One region of the Lentibacillus sp. Marseille-P4043 genome, then DNA from elsewhere that is predicted to be linked to it. Evidence: riboswitches for the same ligand, from Rfam matches in the RefSeq annotation. Region 1 holds a riboswitch; each other region holds the start of a gene.
The links. Region 1 has a riboswitch for S-adenosylmethionine ahead of C8270_RS04390 (methionine ABC transporter ATP-binding protein). Riboswitches for the same ligand answer to the same signal wherever they lie in the genome.
Positions count from the first base shown of each region.

Region 2: linked by a shared signal. The riboswitch ahead of C8270_RS02750 (LLM class flavin-dependent oxidoreductase) and the one ahead of C8270_RS04390 (methionine ABC transporter ATP-binding protein) in region 1 are both predicted to bind S-adenosylmethionine.
Region 3: linked by a shared signal. The riboswitch ahead of ssuE (NADPH-dependent FMN reductase) and the one ahead of C8270_RS04390 (methionine ABC transporter ATP-binding protein) in region 1 are both predicted to bind S-adenosylmethionine.

Region 1 covers NZ_LT984884.1:824,552-830,939, reverse strand. The annotation lists gene C8270_RS04395 (NAD(P)H-quinone oxidoreductase) at 1-953, shown strand, start outside; SAM riboswitch class I at 1,080-1,187, shown strand; SAM riboswitch class I at 1,275-1,378, shown strand; gene C8270_RS04390 (methionine ABC transporter ATP-binding protein) at 1,452-2,483, shown strand; gene C8270_RS04385 (methionine ABC transporter permease) at 2,473-3,123, shown strand; gene C8270_RS04380 (MetQ/NlpA family ABC transporter substrate-binding protein) at 3,136-3,954, shown strand; gene C8270_RS04375 (M20 family metallopeptidase) at 4,007-5,215, shown strand; tRNA gene C8270_RS04370 (tRNA-Ser) at 5,278-5,370, shown strand; gene C8270_RS04365 (GTP pyrophosphokinase) at 5,444-6,187, opposite strand.
Region 2 covers NZ_LT984884.1:509,062-515,449, reverse strand. The annotation lists gene C8270_RS02755 (ATP-grasp domain-containing protein) at 101-1,051, opposite strand; gene C8270_RS02750 (LLM class flavin-dependent oxidoreductase) at 1,069-2,115, opposite strand; SAM riboswitch class I at 2,194-2,303, opposite strand; gene C8270_RS02745 (DUF3219 family protein) at 2,518-2,826, shown strand; gene C8270_RS02740 (BCCT family transporter) at 3,082-4,635, shown strand; gene C8270_RS02735 (squalene/phytoene synthase family protein) at 4,777-5,607, shown strand; gene C8270_RS02730 (hypothetical protein) at 5,721-5,906, opposite strand; gene C8270_RS02725 (hypothetical protein) at 6,002-6,388, opposite strand, start outside.
Region 3 covers NZ_LT984884.1:3,299,575-3,305,962, reverse strand. The annotation lists partial or broken gene C8270_RS16395 (ABC transporter permease) at 1-727, opposite strand, end outside; gene C8270_RS16390 (hypothetical protein) at 729-959, opposite strand; gene C8270_RS20090 (hypothetical protein) at 983-1,159, opposite strand; gene ectA (diaminobutyrate acetyltransferase) at 1,623-2,141, shown strand; gene ectB (diaminobutyrate--2-oxoglutarate transaminase) at 2,186-3,433, shown strand; gene C8270_RS16375 (ectoine synthase) at 3,482-3,868, shown strand; SAM riboswitch class I at 4,002-4,109, shown strand; gene ssuE (NADPH-dependent FMN reductase) at 4,233-4,784, shown strand; partial or broken gene C8270_RS16365 (NtaA/DmoA family FMN-dependent monooxygenase) at 4,823-5,701, shown strand; gene C8270_RS16360 (elongation factor G) at 5,922-6,388, shown strand, end outside.

The DNA.
Region 1 (6,388 bases):
CTGGTGGTGCCGAGCAATTACAATTTCAGGAATTTCCTAACCCGACTGTAGGCAGTGGTGAGCTGCTAATTCAGGTAAAGGCATTTGCAGTCAATCGTACTGATATTATGACACGAGAAGGTAAATCAGGGTATATGCCTAATCCAATTTTAGGTATAGAGGTTGCCGGAGAAGTGGTAGAAGCTGCAGACGGGACAGATATAGAAGTTGGAACCCGTGTGATGGGCCTCGTAAATGGTGGAGCTTATGCAGAATACGTTGTTATGCCAGCTGATCGAGTGATACAGATCCCAGAAAATTTATCGTTTGAAGAAGCAACAGCAATTCCAGAGGTGTTTCTAACCGCATACCAAACTCTATTTTGGTTGGGTAATCTAACAGATCAAGATGCAGTTTTAATCCATGCAGGTGGAAGTGGGGTTGGTACAGCGGCCATCCAATTAACAAAGCAAATGACAAACGCAAAAATTATTACAACAGCGGGCTCACAAGAGAAGTTAGATTTTTGTCGGTCGCTCGGAGCTGATGTTGGAATTAACTATAAAGAACAGAACTTTGCGGAGGAAGTTTTAAAAAGTACAAATCAAGAAGGTGTAAACGTCATACTTGATTTTATTGGAGCTTCCTATTGGGAGAAAAACTTAAAAAGCATTGCAATCGATGGCCGCTGGGTACTGATAGGTGTATTGGGTGGAACAGAGGTTGAACGAGTAGATTTAATGTCAATTCTTGCAAAACGAATTCATCTGAAGGGAACATTGCTAACTCCAAGAAGTGATGCTTATAAAAAAGCTTTGACAGATGAATTTATTCGAAAAGCAATACCCTTATTCAATCAGAAAAAGTTGAAGCCCATTGTTGATCATACCTTTGCTTTCAAGGATATTCAAGAAGCACATCGATATATGGAGGCAAATAAAAACATTGGTAAGATAGTTATCTCGATTAATTAATATTGATACAACAAGGAAACCATCCCATAGTGAGGTATCGCTTTTTCAATTTTTTCAAAAAGTGTATTGACAAAGATTCGTCACGGTAGTATTGTATTAAACAATATCAAATGAATAATTTATAACTTCTTATTCAGAGAGGTGGAGGGAATTGGCCCTGCGAAACCTCGGCAACGGACTTTTTATAAAAAGAACTGTGCCAAATCCAACAAGCATATGCTTGGAAAATAAGAAGAGTGAGCGGAATTGAATGCAAATCTCTTCTTATGAATATCATAAGGAGGGATTTTTTACTTCTATGTGAAAACTAAATAGCAAGACTTCTTATCCAGAGAGGTGGAGGGGCTGGCCCTATGATACCTCGGCAGCGGACTTGTAAAAGTACTGTGCCAATTCCAGCAAGCAATAGGCTTGAAAGATAAGGAGAGGGAAACTCGTAAATGCCTCTTCTTGTTTTTCAAGAAGGGGCATTTTTTCATTTTAAAGAGGAGGGGAATTATGATTACTTTTGAGAATGTAACGAAGATATACCAAAGTGGTGAACAACAGATAAAGGCACTGGATGATGTTGATTTACAGATTGAAAAAGGCGAAATATATGGTGTTATTGGATTTAGTGGTGCCGGAAAAAGTTCATTGATACGTTGTGTGAATTTACTTGAACAACCGACTTCTGGAAAAGTAGTTGTAAATAACCAGGATCTACTCAGTCTTTCCCCAAAGGAATTAAGGGAAGCAAAACGAAGCATTGGAATGATATTTCAACACTTTAATCTATTAAATTCAAAAACGGTTTTTACGAATGTGGCAATGCCATTATTACTAATGAAGACGCCTAAGGAAGAAGTTAAAAAAAGAGTTAATGAACTGTTGGAGTTTGTCGGACTGAGTGATAAGGCTGATAATTACCCGGATCAGCTTTCAGGTGGCCAGAAACAACGAGTAGGTATTGCCCGAGCCTTGGCAACACAGCCATCCATTCTATTGTGTGACGAGGCAACATCGGCACTTGATCCGCAGACAACGAATTCAATCTTGAGGCTTTTGAAGAAAATTAATCAGGAATATAACATTACCATTCTAATCATTACTCATGAAATGGGGGTTATCCGTGAAATATGCGATAAGGTTGCAGTGCTTGATCAGGGTAAAATGATTGAATCGGGATCTGTATTTGATGTATTTGCCCAGCCTAAAACGGAAACTGCCCATAACTTTGTAAGTACAGTCATGCATGATGAAATACCAGAATCGGTTCATCAATTAATTCAATCACAAGAATCTACCAATCAAATTTACCGGATTGTGTTCGTTGGGGAATCGGCAGGTTATCCACTGTTATCTCAAATAGCCAAGCGATTTGATGTAGAGGTAAATGTTTTGTTTGGTAGTATTACAGAATTGCAAGGGACACCATTTGGAAACTTAATCGTGAAGTTTGCAGGTGAAGCAAAAGAAGTGAGTAGAGTTATTATGCATATCAACCAACAAAAGGTAACAGTGAAGGAGGTATTAGAGGATGTTAGTTGATTGGGATCAAATTATCGCAGCCCTATGGGAAACAGTTTCGATGGTTGCATTTTCATTATTATTCGCTACGATCATTGGCTTACCATTAGGTATCTTGCTCGTTGTAACACGTAAAGGACATTTATGGGAAAATGCTCCGGTATTTAATGTTTTAAATGCAATTGTAAATGTGTTCCGCTCGATACCTTTCATTATTTTGATGGTTGCAGTTATACCATTTACCCGATTAGTTGTAGGAACATCAATTGGAACCGCAGCAGCAATTGTTCCAATGGTACTTTTTTCAGGCCCATATATTGCTAGGTTAATTGAAAACTCGTTGTTAGAGGTTGACCCTGGTGTCATGGAGGCCGCTCAAGCAATGGGAGCAACACCGAGACAAATCATAATTCGCTTTTTAATTCCAGAAGCATTAAGTTCACTTTTATTAGGGTTAACGATTGCAACAATTGGGTTAATCGGTGCATCAGCGATGGCTGGTGCGATCGGCGGCGGTGGACTCGGAGATTTAGCAATTACATATGGGTATCAGCGCTTTGACACGGTAGTTATGGTTATTACAGTGGCGATACTTGTCGTCATGGTTCAAGGTCTACAATCCACTGGAAATATATTATCAAGAAAAATTAGACGACGATAGGGAGAGAGGATTATGAAGAAAGTTGGTTTTCTATTATTACTTATGATTTTGTCAATGGGTATCAGTGCTTGCTCAAGTGGTGATGCAGCATCAAGTGTAAAAGTAGGAATTAGCGGTTCTGACACAACAATTTGGGATTATGTTGCAGAAAAGGCAAAAAAGGAGGGAATTGATGTTGAGATTGTTCGCTTTTCTGACTATGTTCAACCAAACTTGGCACTTGCAGAAGGAGAGATTGATGTAAATGCCTTTCAAACTGTTTCATACTTTGACGCATTTATTAAAGAACATGATTTAGATCTTACTCCAATTGCGACAACGGTCATTGCACCAATGGGGTTGTACTCTGAAAAATATGATTCAGTAGATGATTTACCCGATGGTGCGACAATTGCTCTACCAAAAGAGGCAACAAATATGGGGCGAGGATTGTTGCTACTTCAAGAAGCGGGCCTAATTAAGCTAGTAGATGATTTTGATGGGAATGGATCAATTGATAAAATTGCCGAAAATCCTAAGAACATACAGATTGAAACATTAGTGGCAGCCCAAACCCCGCGTGTTTTACCGGATGTTGATGCATCGATTATTAATAATGGAATAGCAGTAGACGCTGGCTTTAGTCCTTTAGAGGATTCCATTTATCACGAGGATGAAACAGCAACACCATACATTAATATCATTGCCGTTCAAACAAAAGACAAAGATGATGAGGTATTAAACAAGTTGGCAGAGATTTATCAATCAGACGATGTCGCAGATTTTATTATGGAAGAACGTAATGGAAACTCAATACCAACATTTGTACCGTTAAGCAAAATTGGTTACTAGGATTCTGGTGTAGAAAGTAAACAAATAAATCAAAATAGGGGAGCGGATGATAATGACTGTTATTACACAAGGGTTGAATCAAATCAAACAACGTATTATTGAAAATGTAGAGGAAAATAAAGAAAAATATGTTCATACAAGTCATGCGATACATGATAAGCCTGAGATTGGCAATGAGGAGTTTTTTGCCTCTGGGTTATTAACCGATATTCTTAGTCATGAAGGATTTGTTATTGAAAAGGGAATAGCAGGACATGAGACAGCTTTTTTGGCTAAAAGAAAAGGAACAAAAGAAGGATTGCGAATTGGTTTTTTAGCTGAGTATGATGCTCTTCCAGAAATAGGCCATGCGTGTGGACATAATATTATTGGAACAACAAGTGTTGCTGCGGCTGTAGCCTTAAGTAAAGTGATTGATGAAATTGGGGGAGAACTAATTGTGCTTGGAACACCTGCAGAGGAAGGTGGTCCAAATGGTAGTGCAAAAGGAAGCTTTGTAAAGGCAGGCTTATTAAAAGATATTGATGCAGCAATTATGCTACACCCCGGCAATGAAACAAATTTAACTGGACCAACCTTGGGTGTTGACCCACTAGATTTTGAATTTTTTGGTAAACCGGCACATGCATCGGCTAAACCAGAAAAGGGAATTAATGCACTAGATGGGGTTATCCAACTATTTAACGGAATCAATGCTTTGCGCCAACACTTGCCGTCTGATGTTAGGATTCATGGCATCATTACGGATGGAGGTGCTGCACCAAATATAGTGCCTGAATATGCTAAAGCGCGATTCTTTATTAGAGCCCAGACTCGAACGGTGTTAAATGAGGTTACAGAAAAAGTAAAAGGTATTGCAAATGGAGCAGCCTTGGCATCTGGGGCAACAGTAAAAATCTCTGCATTTCAAAATGAAGTGGATAATTTTATTATTAATCGTACCTTTGACAATGTATTTAAAGAAGTAATTGAGGATTTAGGGGAGACAGTTCATACAGAGGAAAAATTAGCTTTAGGCTCCACCGATACAGGAAATGTTAGTCAGGTTGTTCCTACTATTCATCCACATATCAAGATAGGATCAAGTGATTTAGTAGGTCATACGGCTGAATTCAGAGAAGCAGCTAGATCTGAAAAAGGAGATCAAGCACTTATCTTGGGCGCGAAAGCAATTGCTCTAACAATTCTAGAGATCCTGACCAATAAATCATTATATGACAATATATATCAAGAGTTTCTGGAGAAAACTGTGGAGGCATAGTTTAATGTATTTTTCCGTTTGACAAGGTAATGCTTACATGGTATATTAGTTCTTGTCGAAACGGAGGAATACCCAAGTCTGGCTGAAGGGATCGGTCTTGAAAACCGACAGGGGTGTCAAAGCCCGCGGGGGTTCGAATCCCTCTTCCTCCTCCATTCATTAAACAAGCGCATAAATTTGGAGATAAAAAATAAAGCCGTTACATTTGTAGCGGCTTTATTTTCGTATTTACTCATTGTCTTTAAGAAAAGAATGCAACATGTCTGTAGGGAAATGAAACTTCTCATTGTTAACTTGTAACAGACTCAATTCACTCTCTGATACATCCTGATTCTTAATGGTATTTACTTGCCTTTGCAGTTGCTCCATCCGTTTATCCAATTCATTAGCTACCGTCGCGGCATCCTTTAGTTCCTTTGTCAAATTTTCTGGTATTGATTTATCATATTTGTAGTAGATTTTATGTTCCAGACTAGCCCAGAAATCCATTGCCACGGTACGGATTTGAATTTCAACAAAAACTTGCTCTTCACGATCAGACATAAAAACAGGTACAGATAGGATAAGATGAAGACTTTTGTAGCCATTTGGTTTTGGATTTTGTATATAATCTTTACATTCGATAACCGTAACATCGTTTTGCTGCTGAATCATCTCACTTATTTTATAAATATCGGAAATGAATGAGCAGACAACACGAATTCCTGCGATATCATGAATATGTTGCTTGATTGATTCAAGCGAAATTTCATGGTCTTTGCGATACATTTTCTTTAAAATACTTTCAGGCGATTTTAATCGTGATTTTATATGCTCAATTGGATTATAGTCATGAATGTGTTGAAATTCCTCTTTTAAGATACTGAATTTAGTGTTCATCTCATCTAAGCCAAACTTATACGTCATCATGAATCGTGTTAATTCATTTTTGATTATTTTCATTTGTTGTAATTGCTTTGTGTCATCGTCCATTCGTATACCTTCCCTCTTACTGTTCTTATGTTTATTATAACGAAAGTTTACTCCGGCTGGAACTTATGTAATTATCATAATTACCTTGACAAATATTTAATTACAGATTTTCCGAACAAGAAAGCCCATTCCGTTGCGATAGTACCCCCTTTAGGGATGGGATGATAGTGAGGTCAAATACGGAGTGACACTTTTAACTGT
Region 2 (6,388 bases), 320 kb from region 1:
ATTACCCTCCTAAAAAAAACCGCGCAGTGTCGTAATAAGAGTATACGAACTACACGGGATTTTTGTTTCACTGTTTTCTATCATCAAGTTTGGAAATCAATCAGTAGGTCATTGATTTTACATTTAATTGGCTACCCAAGTATTTCGCCAATTCAAGCATACCATATTTGCCAGCTAACGCTTCAGCATCGGAGTTATAGTTTGTATTTGTGTTGATATCATAGGTATATATTTCTCCGTACTGATTATAGATGAATTCAATTCCAGCTACTTGGATGTTGTTTTGCCTTAGAAATGCTTCATATTTTTCGATAATAGGGTCATTAAAGTCCTCTATGATTTGGAACTTTGGCTTTTCTGATTGTTCCTCGCCAACAGGGCAAAATAAATCATCAATCGTGCAGGCGTCTGCAGGGCAAAGCTCAAACCCTTCTGATGTGTCCACTCTGACTGCATAAACAAATTTTCCGCCAACAAACTCACAACGTGTAATATACGGTGCAGGCGCCTCAATATATTCTTGAATAAGTGTAACGCCATCGATAGAAGGTTCAAATGTTGGACCGTAAACATATTCTTGTAATGCTTTGAGGGAATGGAATAGTTGTACGCCAAGCCCTTTCCCCGCGCGATTATGTTTTGTTATAAAAGAAGTTAATCCTGCATCTTTGGCGGCTTGAATGATCTGCTCTTTACCAACGGCAGCAATGGTTTTTGGTGTGCGAATTCCAGCGGCATCTAATGCCATGTATTGGTTAACTTTGCTGACCTCAAGCCTTAACGCTCGGTTCCCGTTTATCACATTACGACCGTGACGCTCAAGCCAGGATAATACTGCTTCCGTTAATTCTGGTGCAAAGCGATGACCTCTTGTATGGGACGATGCACTCATCCTGCTGTAAAAAACACCTTCAGGAGGGATGGTAGATAAATCAATTGTTCCTTCATTCAAATGCCACTCTTCATAAGGTAACCCCAGTTCATCTAAGCGTTTTGCTAAATGTGCAGTCCATTCACTATTTTCATGAATCACGTAAATCTTTCCCGACATATGATGAGACCTCCTATTTAAACTTGTTGTTTACGTTTTTCGTTAACTAGTGGCATCACTTGTTTTGAAAATCGTTCCATTTCTTCTAATTGAGGTGAGAACTGAAGGAGCAAGAGATCAACCCCAACATTCTCATAAGCAATTATACGCTCAGCAATTTGTTCAGGAGTTCCAATTAAATTTGGACGTAACCCTCGATTTGAAACGGAATAATCGTTTAATTTCACTTGCTGTTCAAGCTCGGATTTGTTTATAAAGTCTTGGTATCCCGCGTAACCCTCTGTATTTTTCACATCGGTAATTCGCTGCCACTCTGCTAATGCCTCTTCTTCGCTGTCCCGACAAATAATATAAGCAGACATACCGAATGATTGAAATGGTGATTTACCAGCCTCTGCACGACGTGTTTGCATATCCGTGATTTTACTGGAAATCTCCTCAACTGTTCCTCCATGCATTACATAAGCATCACATGTATTCACGATCGCTTGTTTTCCACGTGGGCTCTCTCCACCTGCATAGAGAACAGGATTCGGACGTTGCACGGGTTTCGGTTCTAAGTGTGTATCTGTGATTTCATAAAATTTGCCTTTATAACTGAGCGTTTTTTCTGTCCATAAACCTTTCATGATGTCCAAAAATTCCTCTGTACGATCATAGCGTTCATCGTGTGCCGTGAATTCCCCACCATATTGACGCGCTTCACCTTCCCACCAGCCGGAGACTACATTTAAAGTAAAGCGACCATTCGAAATATGATCAATATTAGCAGTCATTTTTGCAGTTACTGCTGGATTATGGAATACAGGTCGTATCGCTGCCATAATTTCAATCTTTTCTGTAACTGCAGCAAGTGCCGCTGCTGTTGACCATGCCTCTAGTGCATCATGCTCAACACCTTTTATATCATTCAAGTATAATTCAGCAATTAATGTTGTATCATATCCCCATTTTTCTGCTGATTGAATTACCTCCTTTGCATAATCAAAGGTCGGAGGCATATTTTCATCCTCCACATTTCGTAACCATCCACCAAAAATAGGTAACCAAAACCCGTATTTCATTCAAATCCTCTCCTTTTTGTTATTAAAATTTGAATCAAAAAAACTTCTTCGATAAGAAGAAGTTTTTGTCTGGCTTCCTTCTTATCTTTCAGAGCATTCAACTCTGCTGGAATTAGCACCTTCCTGACTTTCATCAGTGGGTTGCCGGGTTTCTTCGGGCCATTTCCCTCCACCACTCATAATAAGAATATGTATTAAACTAAAGTAATCATACCAGATAACTATGAATTGAAGCAATCAATTAAGTGAAATTTCACTCGTCAAGGGACTATGAAGGATGTTGCCCCTTTATTCGGCCGGTTCATTAACGAGGATTAAAAGAAACACAGAAGCAATAACAATAGAAATAACTAAATTCAACTGCTAGAATTTAATTAGATTTTAAGAAGGGTGGCAAAAATAATGAATCAAAAAGTGATCATAAATAATAGGACAATTAATGTGGACAATTTTTACGTAGATACAGTTATAAATAAATCTAGGGGCAAAGAATTACTTAAAGTAGGATTTGATTTTAAAGTCAACAGCAGTGACTACCACGAAATTACAACCTTGCTATATGCCAATGATTTCCATGTGAAAGTTCCAGAAAAAAATCTTGAATTTCCCGCAACCATTTACTCCTATTCAACGTCAATCACAAACCTCTATGAAGATGGTGCTGTTGGTGACTTTGCATTGGAATTAAAGGAGAAATCAGAGCTTAACTGAATACAACGTAACAGTTAATTTGTTGTAAACAAGCAATTTTCTATATTTGACGGATCCCATCAACATCCCTATAATGGTCAACTATGTGTTATTTATAAAAGGGCAAGTCGGTGGTTTTTCATAATTGTAGTTTGGTTATTATCTTCCATCCATCGGTCTGTGTGGAAATATGATAGAGGTTGTTCAAAAGTTACCAGCTAACATGTTGAACACGCACTTATCGACACTTGCTCCTAATCAATTAGGAGGAAAAGCGTGTACGAAAAAGAGAATAAAACAGATTGGACAGTATTTTTAATAAGTGGAGGATTTGTAATTTTATTTATTGTGTTATCTTTCATTAACAGCACAATGGTGGGCGATACGATTGTAAAATTATTTAATTGGTCTGCGAAGTATTTTGGAGCCTATTGGCAAGTACTGTTATTGGGGAACTTTGTAATTGGAATTTATTTTGTCTTTTCAAAGTATGGAAGGGTTCGTTTAGGGAATCAATCCGCACCGAAATACAATTATTTTAAATGGATTTCTATGATTCTTTGCACTTTACTGGCAAGTGGGGGAGTCTTTTGGGCGGCGGCTGAGCCAATGTATCATTATATGACCACCCCACCGTTATTCGGTGAAGGATCGGGCGATATCCCGGCTGCATTTGCACAGGCCTTTATGGATTGGGGATTTGTAGCGTGGGCCATACTTGGAACGTTATCAACCATTGTGATGATGTATGTGCATTATGTTAAAGGGCAACCGCTAAAACCTCGAGCAATCTTATATCCGATCTTCGGAGAAAAAGTTTATCATAAAAGTATTCTTGGTTCACTCGCTGATATCATCTCGATTATAGCAGTAGCGGCAGGAACACTTGGACCTATAGGATTTCTAGGTCTGCAGGTAAGCTATGGATTACATGATTTATTTGGTATTCCCAATGTGTTAACGACTAGCATTATTATTGTACTAGTATTATCGATGATCGCTGCTATTTCTGCGGCAACTGGTGTTGATCGAGGGATATTACTATTAAGTCGCATCAATATAGGTTTAACTATTTTGTTAGCTGCAGTTGTACTTATTATTGGGCCAACCATGTTTATTATTGATGCTTTTGTTTCCGGAGAAGGCTTTTATTTACAAAATTTCTTCACGATGTCATTGTACCGTGGTGATGAAGCCTGGCTTGGTGCTTGGACCGTTTTTTTCTGGGGATGGTTTCTTGGCTATGGCCCAATGATGGCGATTTTTATTAGTCGGATTTCAACAGGTAGAACGGTACGCGAATTGGTGCTTGCCGTTTCAATTGTTGCACCAATTGTGAGTAACTTCTGGTTTTCTGTAGTAGGTGGGACAGGTGTGTTCTTTGAATCAGAGAACCCTGGATCTATTTCTACCGCATTAAATGAGGCGGGCATGCCAGCTGCGGTTATGGCGATTATGGATCAACTGCCGATCGGTCTTATTATGGCAATTGGGTTTTTAATTGTAACCATTGTATTTGTCGCAACAACAGTTGACACGATGTCCTATACTACTGCTGTCTCTATTACGGGAACTGACCACCCATATCGTTGGCTGCGTGTATTTTGGGCGATTTTGTTCGGTCTATTTTCTATGGTGCTACTCGTAATCGGGGAAGGATCGATTACGGCGATTCAGAATATGATCGTCATTACGGCTGTACCCGTATCTTTACTGTTACTGCCACCGCTTTGGTTAGCGCCAAAAATAGTAAAAGAGATGGCGATTATGCAAAACATAGCATGGGAACGTGAAGGCAAGAAACCTTTACTTGTTAAAGAAGACGATTAAAAAATAACGGGGTACTTTTCTTGTTCGGAGGAGAAGTCCCCGTTTTTGTGCAGAATAAAAAGGAGATCCCCAACCCATAAGTATATAAATCATGTGAATTTTTTGTTATACTTAATATACCTCATGGTTTACAAAAGGAGGATGAACCGCTTGAGTCAGGGCGTTAAAAATTTACAAAAAGAAGCAATGCATGTACTGAAATTAACAAGTAGAACCTTCTATATACCAATTAGTCTTTTGAAACCAACCTTGAAGAGGACGGTCGCATCGGCTTACTTATGCATGCGAGCAGTTGATGAAATTGAAGATCATGAACAATTGGATTCGGAAACCAAGCAACATCTATTGCGCTCTACAAGTGAATTGTTGAAACGTAAATTTGATAATGATGCATATAGTCAATTACTAGATCCATATAAATCACTTTTACCTGAAGTAACAATTAGACTTGGCGAATGGATTACGGTTTGTCCACCAGAAATAGTTGACAAAATAAAGGAATCAACAAGTGTAATGGCAGCCGGAATGGCGGATTGGGCAGAAAAAGATTGGTATATTAAAGATAAAGAGGATTTAGATAACTATACCTATTATGTTGCAGGATTAGTCGGTGTCATGCTTTCCGATATATGGGAGTGGTATGATGGAACAACTACAGACCGTGAATTAGCTATTGGGTACGGCAGGGGTTTGCAAGCTGTTAATATTTTGCGTAACCAAGAAGAAGATAGTGAACGCGGGGTGCATTTTGTTCCAGATGGTTGGACAAGGGCCGATTTGTTCGAGTATACAGAGAAAAACCTTGCTTATGCTGATGCGTACATGAAGGATATTTCAACTCGGAATATTTTATTGTTTTGCAGGATTCCACTTGCGCTAGCGAAAAAAACGGTAAAAGCATTACAAGGTGGCAGAGAAAAAATTTCCCGTAATGAAGTAGAAACGATTGTTGAAGAAATAAAGAATGAATAAAGAGAAGCCACTGTTCATCATGAATAGTGGCTTCTTACATGCGAGTAAATAGAACTAGATATTTCAGCTAAGTATGAGAAACGAGGCTATGGTTATCAGCCTCGTCACTCGATTTATTTTCGAAATAGGGTTTTGACTCCGAGATATAGTACGGCTATGGCAAATACAGCCATGGATATTCCGCCAATCACCTCGAAAAAATTAGCTATTTCAGGGGTTATAACAGCTGAAGTTGGAAGGTTAGCTAGTCCGAACCCGGCTAAAACACAAGCTAAATACAGTAAAGCTAATTGATACATGGTAATCCCTCCTTCCCTTTAGATTATGTGGCAAAGAGGGATTGCGTTTGGATGGCCGTTTGTCTAAAGCCTAAAGGTTAGCTTAGTTCGCAGGTCTAAAAGCATTGAAAAGACTGAACTCTGTCTAGATCTACTCCGAAGTAGGACCACCTATTACCATACCATCTAAAACCTGCGACTGAATCTCTGCCTACATAGACTGGGAAAAACCAAAAAGAATTCCGATTTAACCAAACATATGTGAAACGGTAGAGACATCCGCGAATCGCACCTGGATCTACTGCAAATGTTTGAAATTGCGGCTTCTCGGGAGTAAAAGATGGTGGAGGGGTTGTAGGAGCACTAGCAGATTGACCATCCCCAGGAAATCCCTGTCCTCCAGGGAAGCTAGGCTGTCCCCAACCAGGGGGTCCGTATTGTTCTCCGCCTGGGAAGCCATGCTGTCCTCCGGGAAAGTGTCCACCTCCGGGAAAACCTGGGCT
Region 3 (6,388 bases), 2.5 Mb from region 1:
TCCTGTTTGTTTCGAATATAACCTGATAAGGCCATGATCGCGACTAAATAACCTGCTAAAATAAAGACACTTTGCCAATTCGGATAGTTGCCACGAATGATTTCCCATGCCCCGCTTCCGAAGTGGTAGGATGGTAACCATTGTCCAAGTGCTTGTAGAAAATCAGGAAAACCTGACATAGGGAACCACATTCCTCCCAAAATCGCCAAAGCCAAATAGCCAATGTTACTGACACCACTAGCTTTTTCGACTTTTTTCATCCTTCCAACCAGTGTTCCAATCGCCAAAAACGGAAGCGACGCAATTAATATCCATAAACCTAAAAAATCCACTGGGAAGCTGTTAAAGTGACACCATTAATAAGAAAACCAACCAAAAAGATAATGACCACGGAAAAGGCATGGACAACTGTTTGCCCAAACATTTTTATCGCAAAGTAGACCCATGAAGGTAATGGGGTTATTTTCATAAAAGTGGTCCAACCTTGTGATCGTTCCTGAACCAACCCGATGCCAAAAGTCATAATTGCCGATCCCATCACACTAAAAGTGGTCATGGAGATTAAATAGTGTGCTTACCACAATTCGGGATTCGGAACGTCTGTATTCACGATCTTTGTAAAAATAAAATAAAAAACGATCGGCATAAATAACGTCCAGAATATAAAATATGGATTGCGAAAAATACGAAGCACTTCCATTTTACACTGTATCAAAATTGCGTTCATCTTAGATCACCTCTTCCTGTTCATCAGTCAGATGTTCAAACACATCATCTAAACGACCTTGCTCAACTTGAATATCTGTTACTTCTATTTTCTGCTGAAAAATGGCTGCGAGGACGGTGTCTGTATCATCTGTAACAGCATAAATTCGATCATTCTTCTCAAAACAATCACTTACTTCTGGTAATCCCTGTATGTACTGAATTATGGTATTGTCTACTGTTTGGAATGACACACTGCGCTTTGTTAACCTTCTTTTTATCGTTTTCGGTTTTCATCCGCGATGATCTCTCCGTTGTGAAATAGAATAATCCGATCGGAAACATCGTTCGCTTCCTCGAGATAGTGGGTAGAAAAAATAATCGTTTTTCCATTTGCTTTTAGACTAGCGACTTTTTCCCAAAAAAGTCGCCTTGCAGTAATACCTAGACCCACAGTTGGCTCATCGCAGTAGATCCGGTTTCGATTGTGAACGAAACACTACTAACAGCCGTTGTTTTTCCAATTTTTTTGTGACATTTTCCATGGTGACTATATTAGACATTCAATCGCCTCCATTTTAGACTAAGTTATTTTATTATAATTTAATATAATGATGAGTAATCCCTTTTTAATGAGGAAAGTTTGCCATTATCTTAAATAAGTTTGTTGGATTGGTTACAGAGGGAGAAAAACCTGAATTGTTTAAAATCCAGATTATTAACCACTATTTGATAGCTATTTAAAAGCCTTGTCACTTATTTCCTCTTAATCAAGCTTAAGCATGTTTAAACACAATAAATAAGGTTTAATCCATTTTGACGAAATTTTCCGGCTAGTTTAAGCTATTTAAGTACGCGAAATATTGAAGAAAAAATAATTTGGAGGTGGGAGCATTAATAAAAGCGGAATCGGAGAAATGGTAAAGCCTAAAGAAATGAAAACCGAATTTCACTTTCGCACGCCTGATAAAGATGATGGCGCAGAAGTCTGGGAACTGATTAAACATACTGGAGTTCTTGATCTTAACTCTTCCTATAGTTATATCATGTGGTGTGAGATATTTTCAGGCACATCGATTGTTGCTAAAAGGGACGGAGAAACAGTTGGATTTATTTCTGGGTTTGTTCGCCCAGATAAACCAAATACACTTTTCATCTGGCAGGTAGCTGTTCATGAATCACAACGCGGTCAAGGGTTGGGAACAAAGATGCTTTTTCAGTTACTAAATCGTGAATCGTGTGAGGATGTTCGTTATGTTGAAGCGACCGTCTCGCCGTCAAATATACCATCACAACATTTATTTTTAGGTCTTGCGAAGAAGCTTGAGACGAATTGTATAACATCAAGTTATATTTTATCGATCGATTTTCCACGAACAGGGCATGAAGACGAATTGTTGTATAAGATTGGACCTATTTCAGAAGAAAATAAATAAAGGGAATGATGCAGGTGACAACAGCAGTATTAAGCGATGCGAAAATGAAAACGTTTGAAGAACTTGAGTCTACAGTAAGAAGTTACAGCAGAGGCTGGCCAACTATCTTTACAAAGGCTAAAGGATATAAGTTGTGGGATATAGATGATAAAGAATATATTGATTTCTTTGCAGGTGCCGGGACATTAAATTATGGTCATAACAATGAGGCAATGCAGGAGAAAATAATTGATTATATACGTAATGATGGAATAATCCATAGCCTCGACATGGGAACAACACCGAGACAAAAATTCTTAGAACGATTTAATGACGTTATTCTTACACCCCGTGAACTCGACTATAAAATTATGTTTCCTGGACCAACGGGAACAAACACAGTCGAAAGCGCCCTTAAAATTGCCAGAAAGGTTACTGGTCGTGATACCGTTATTAGCTTCACAAACGCATTCCACGGTATGACAATTGGTTCCCTTTCTGTTACAGGAAATTCATTCAAACGCCATGGTGCTGGAATTCCGCTCAACCATTCTGTTTCAATGCCATTTGACGGATACATGGATGGTCAAGATACAATTGCATATTTGGAACGTTTTCTAGAAGATAGTGGAAGCGGTGTAGCATTACCAGCAGCAATTATTTTAGAAACCGTTCAAGGTGAAGGTGGAATAAATGCTGCAAGAATGGAATGGCTGAAAAAAATAGAAAATATTTGTAAACGTTGGGACATTTTATTAATTATTGATGATGTTCAAGCAGGATGTGGCAGAACAGGTACTTTCTTTAGTTTTGAGCCTGCTGGTATTAATCCAGATGTTGTCTGCCTTTCTAAATCGATCGGCGGTATTGGCCTACCAATGGCTATTACACTGATTAAACCAGAATATGATCAATGGGGGCCTGGTGAGCATAATGGAACATTCCGAGGCAATAACCTTGCATTTATTGCTGCATCAGAAGCATTGACCAATTGGGAAACAGATGAATTCAGTCAGTCAATTAAAGAGAAGGCGCTTATTTTAAAGGAAGGTATTCAATCGATTATCAAAAAATTCCCAGAACTAAATGGAGAGGCTCGTGGTAGAGGTCTAATGCAGGGAATTGCCATCGACAATACAAATGATGTTACTAGTAAAATTTGTTCGGAAGCATTTGAACGTGGATTAATAGTTGAAACTTCAGGACCAAATGATGAAGTTATTAAGTTCCTTCCGCCGCTTATCATTGATAAAGAAGGTTTGAAAATAGGACTTGGAATTTTGGAAGAAAGTATAAATCACGTTCTTGCATAATACATTGTAATAGATATTGCCTGAAAAATAGAGAGGAGAAATGTAGAAATGATCGTAAAATCACTTGAAGATATTAAAGGTACTGAGGACGAAACATCAGGAGAAAACTGGACGAGTCGCCGATTTTTATTAAAAAAAGACAATGTTGGTTTTAGTGTGAATGATACATTAATCAAAGCTGGTACAGAGAATTATTTTTGGTATAAAAACCATATTGAAGCAGTTTATTGTATTGAAGGCGAAGGAGAAATTGAAAAAGTAGAAACTGGTGAAGTGTGGCAACTTAAAGCAGGAACAATGTATACACTAGATGAGAATGATAAGCACCTACTTCGCGCAAGAACACAAATGCGCATGGTGTGTGTATTTAATCCGCCACTTGTTGGAACAGAAACACATAATGAAGAAGGTTACTATCCGTTGTTGACGGAATAAGAATAAGAAAAAAGAAGGAACCAGGTAATTCTGGTTCCTTTTATTTACATGCATATTTGGATTGAACCATATTTTTTAATTCCTACTTGACTTATTGGATTTGTTGGAATATACTTTAAATTAAAATTAAATAATCTTATCAAGAGAAGCTGAGGGATCTGGCCCTGTGAAGCTTCAGCAACCTCTGACACTTGTCGGGAAGGTGCTAATTCCAGCGGGAGTAATTCTTGGGAGATAAGAGCGGAAATTGAATGTTAAACGTAAAATAACCCTCTTTTCTCGAATAAAAGAAAAGGGGGTTTTCTAATGAAAAAATTCACAGTAGCTAAATAACGAACGTTAGAAAAATAGAAGGGATGATTGTATGAGTGAAATTGCTATTTTATCTGGGAGTCCATCAGCATATTCCCGATCGGAACAGGTCCTGAAATATTTGGGAACTTTACTTAAACAGGAAGATTTTTCGGTAACCCATATTTCGGTTAAAGATGTGCCACCTGAAACTTTATTTTCGGGAGACTTTGATACTCCGGCCATCCGGGAAATCGCGACATTAACTCAGGCGGCTAAAGGTGTCATAGTTGGTTCGCCTGTGTATAAAGGCGCTTATTCGGGAGTTTTAAAAGCACTGCTTGATATACTTCCGCAAGATGTGCTCAAACATAAACCTGTCCTCCCGCTCATGACTGGTGGGAGTATGTCTCATCTTCTAGCAATTGAATATGCATTAAAACCTGTGCTAGCAACATTAAAAGGATATAATCTAAAAGGTATCTATGTACTTGATAGTCAGATTGATAAACAAAAGAAAAATCCAATAGTTGATGAGGACATTTTACAACGCACTAAAAAGCAATTACATTACTTTGTGGAATTGGTGTATAAACAAAATGCACTAGCAGCTTCATTGTATTAAAGAAACATTTGAATTAAATGAAGGAGGGCCATCCAAATATGCCGAACAAACGAATCTATTTAAATGCGTTTGATATGAACTGTGCGGGTCATCAATCTCCTGGATTATGGACCCATTCAGAAGATGAATCACATCGATACAAGGATAGTGAGTATTGGATTGAACTTGCTAAACTACTGGAAAAAGGTCGGTTTGATGCTGTATTTATTGCGGATGTATTAGGTGCATATGATGTATATCAAGGCTCACGGGATGCGGCTGTTCGTCAGGGGGCACAGGTACCAGTCAATGATCCGTTATTGGTTGTTCCGTTAATGGCGGGCGTAACGAAGCATCTCGGATTTGGTGTAACGGCTTCTGTTACACATGAACATCCATATCCTTTTGCCCGCAAAATGACAACGTTGGATCATCTAACGAATGGGCGGATTGGATGGAACATTGTAACGTCTTACCTGAAAAGTGCAGCAGTAAATATGGGATTTGATGACCAAGTGAAACATGATGAGCGTTATGATATTGCAGCAGAATACTTGGGTGTTTGCTATAAGCTTTGGGAAGAAAGTTGGGAGGACGATGCTGTTAAGGTTGATAAAGAAAATGGCATCTATACCGATCCAGACAAAGTTCATGATATTAAACATGAAGGAAAATATTTTAAAGTGCCTGGTGCTCACTTAAGTGAACCATCACCGCAGCGGACGCCGGTCATATATCAAGCAGGTGCTTCTACAAAAGGTCGCGCATTTGCTGCTCAAAATGCAGAACTTACATTCATTGGTGCACCAAATATTGCTGCTGCTAAAGAAACAGTTCAGAAACTACGGGCAGATATCAAGAAAACGGGAAGATCTCCAGAAGAGGTGAAAATTCTTTCGATGTTTGTTCCAATTGTTGGCAGAACAGAAGAAGAAGCAGGATAATCTATTTGGTCATGGAGATCAGTTGCCAGCTCATCATCCGGGGAAACAAGCGAAAACTTTGCTTGTAGAGTAATTTTTAAGTTTTTGGGGATCTGTAACTTGTTAGAAATAAGTTGCTAATCCCCTATTTTTATTTTGTATGGATTCTTTCTTACAGTTAGATGTTACTTTGATATAATAATGATAGGCAATTGAAAATGTTCGAGGTGACACAATGAATAAGACAATCGGAATAGTAGCACATGTTGATGCCGGGAAGACAACCTTTTCCGAGCAACTGCTTTACCATACAAAAAGTATCCGGCAAAAAGGCCGTGTTGACCATCGAGATGCTTATCTTGATCGTCATGATATTGAAAAGGCACGTGGAATTACGGTTTTTGCAGATCAAGGACTAATTACATATAAAGATTCCAATTATTTTTTGATTGACACTCCTGGGCATGTCGATTTTTCCCCGGAAATGGAACGAGCCATCCAGGTGATGGATTATGCCATTGTCATGGTTAGTGCGGTTGAAGGTGTAGAAGGGCATACAGAAACGGTTTGGCAATTGCTGCAAAAACATCATATTCCCACATTTTTCTTCATCAATAAAACGGATCGTGAAGGTGCTAATGCAACAGGTGTCTTGGACGAAATTCGTACCAATCTAACAGAAGATGTATGTGATCTTACAAC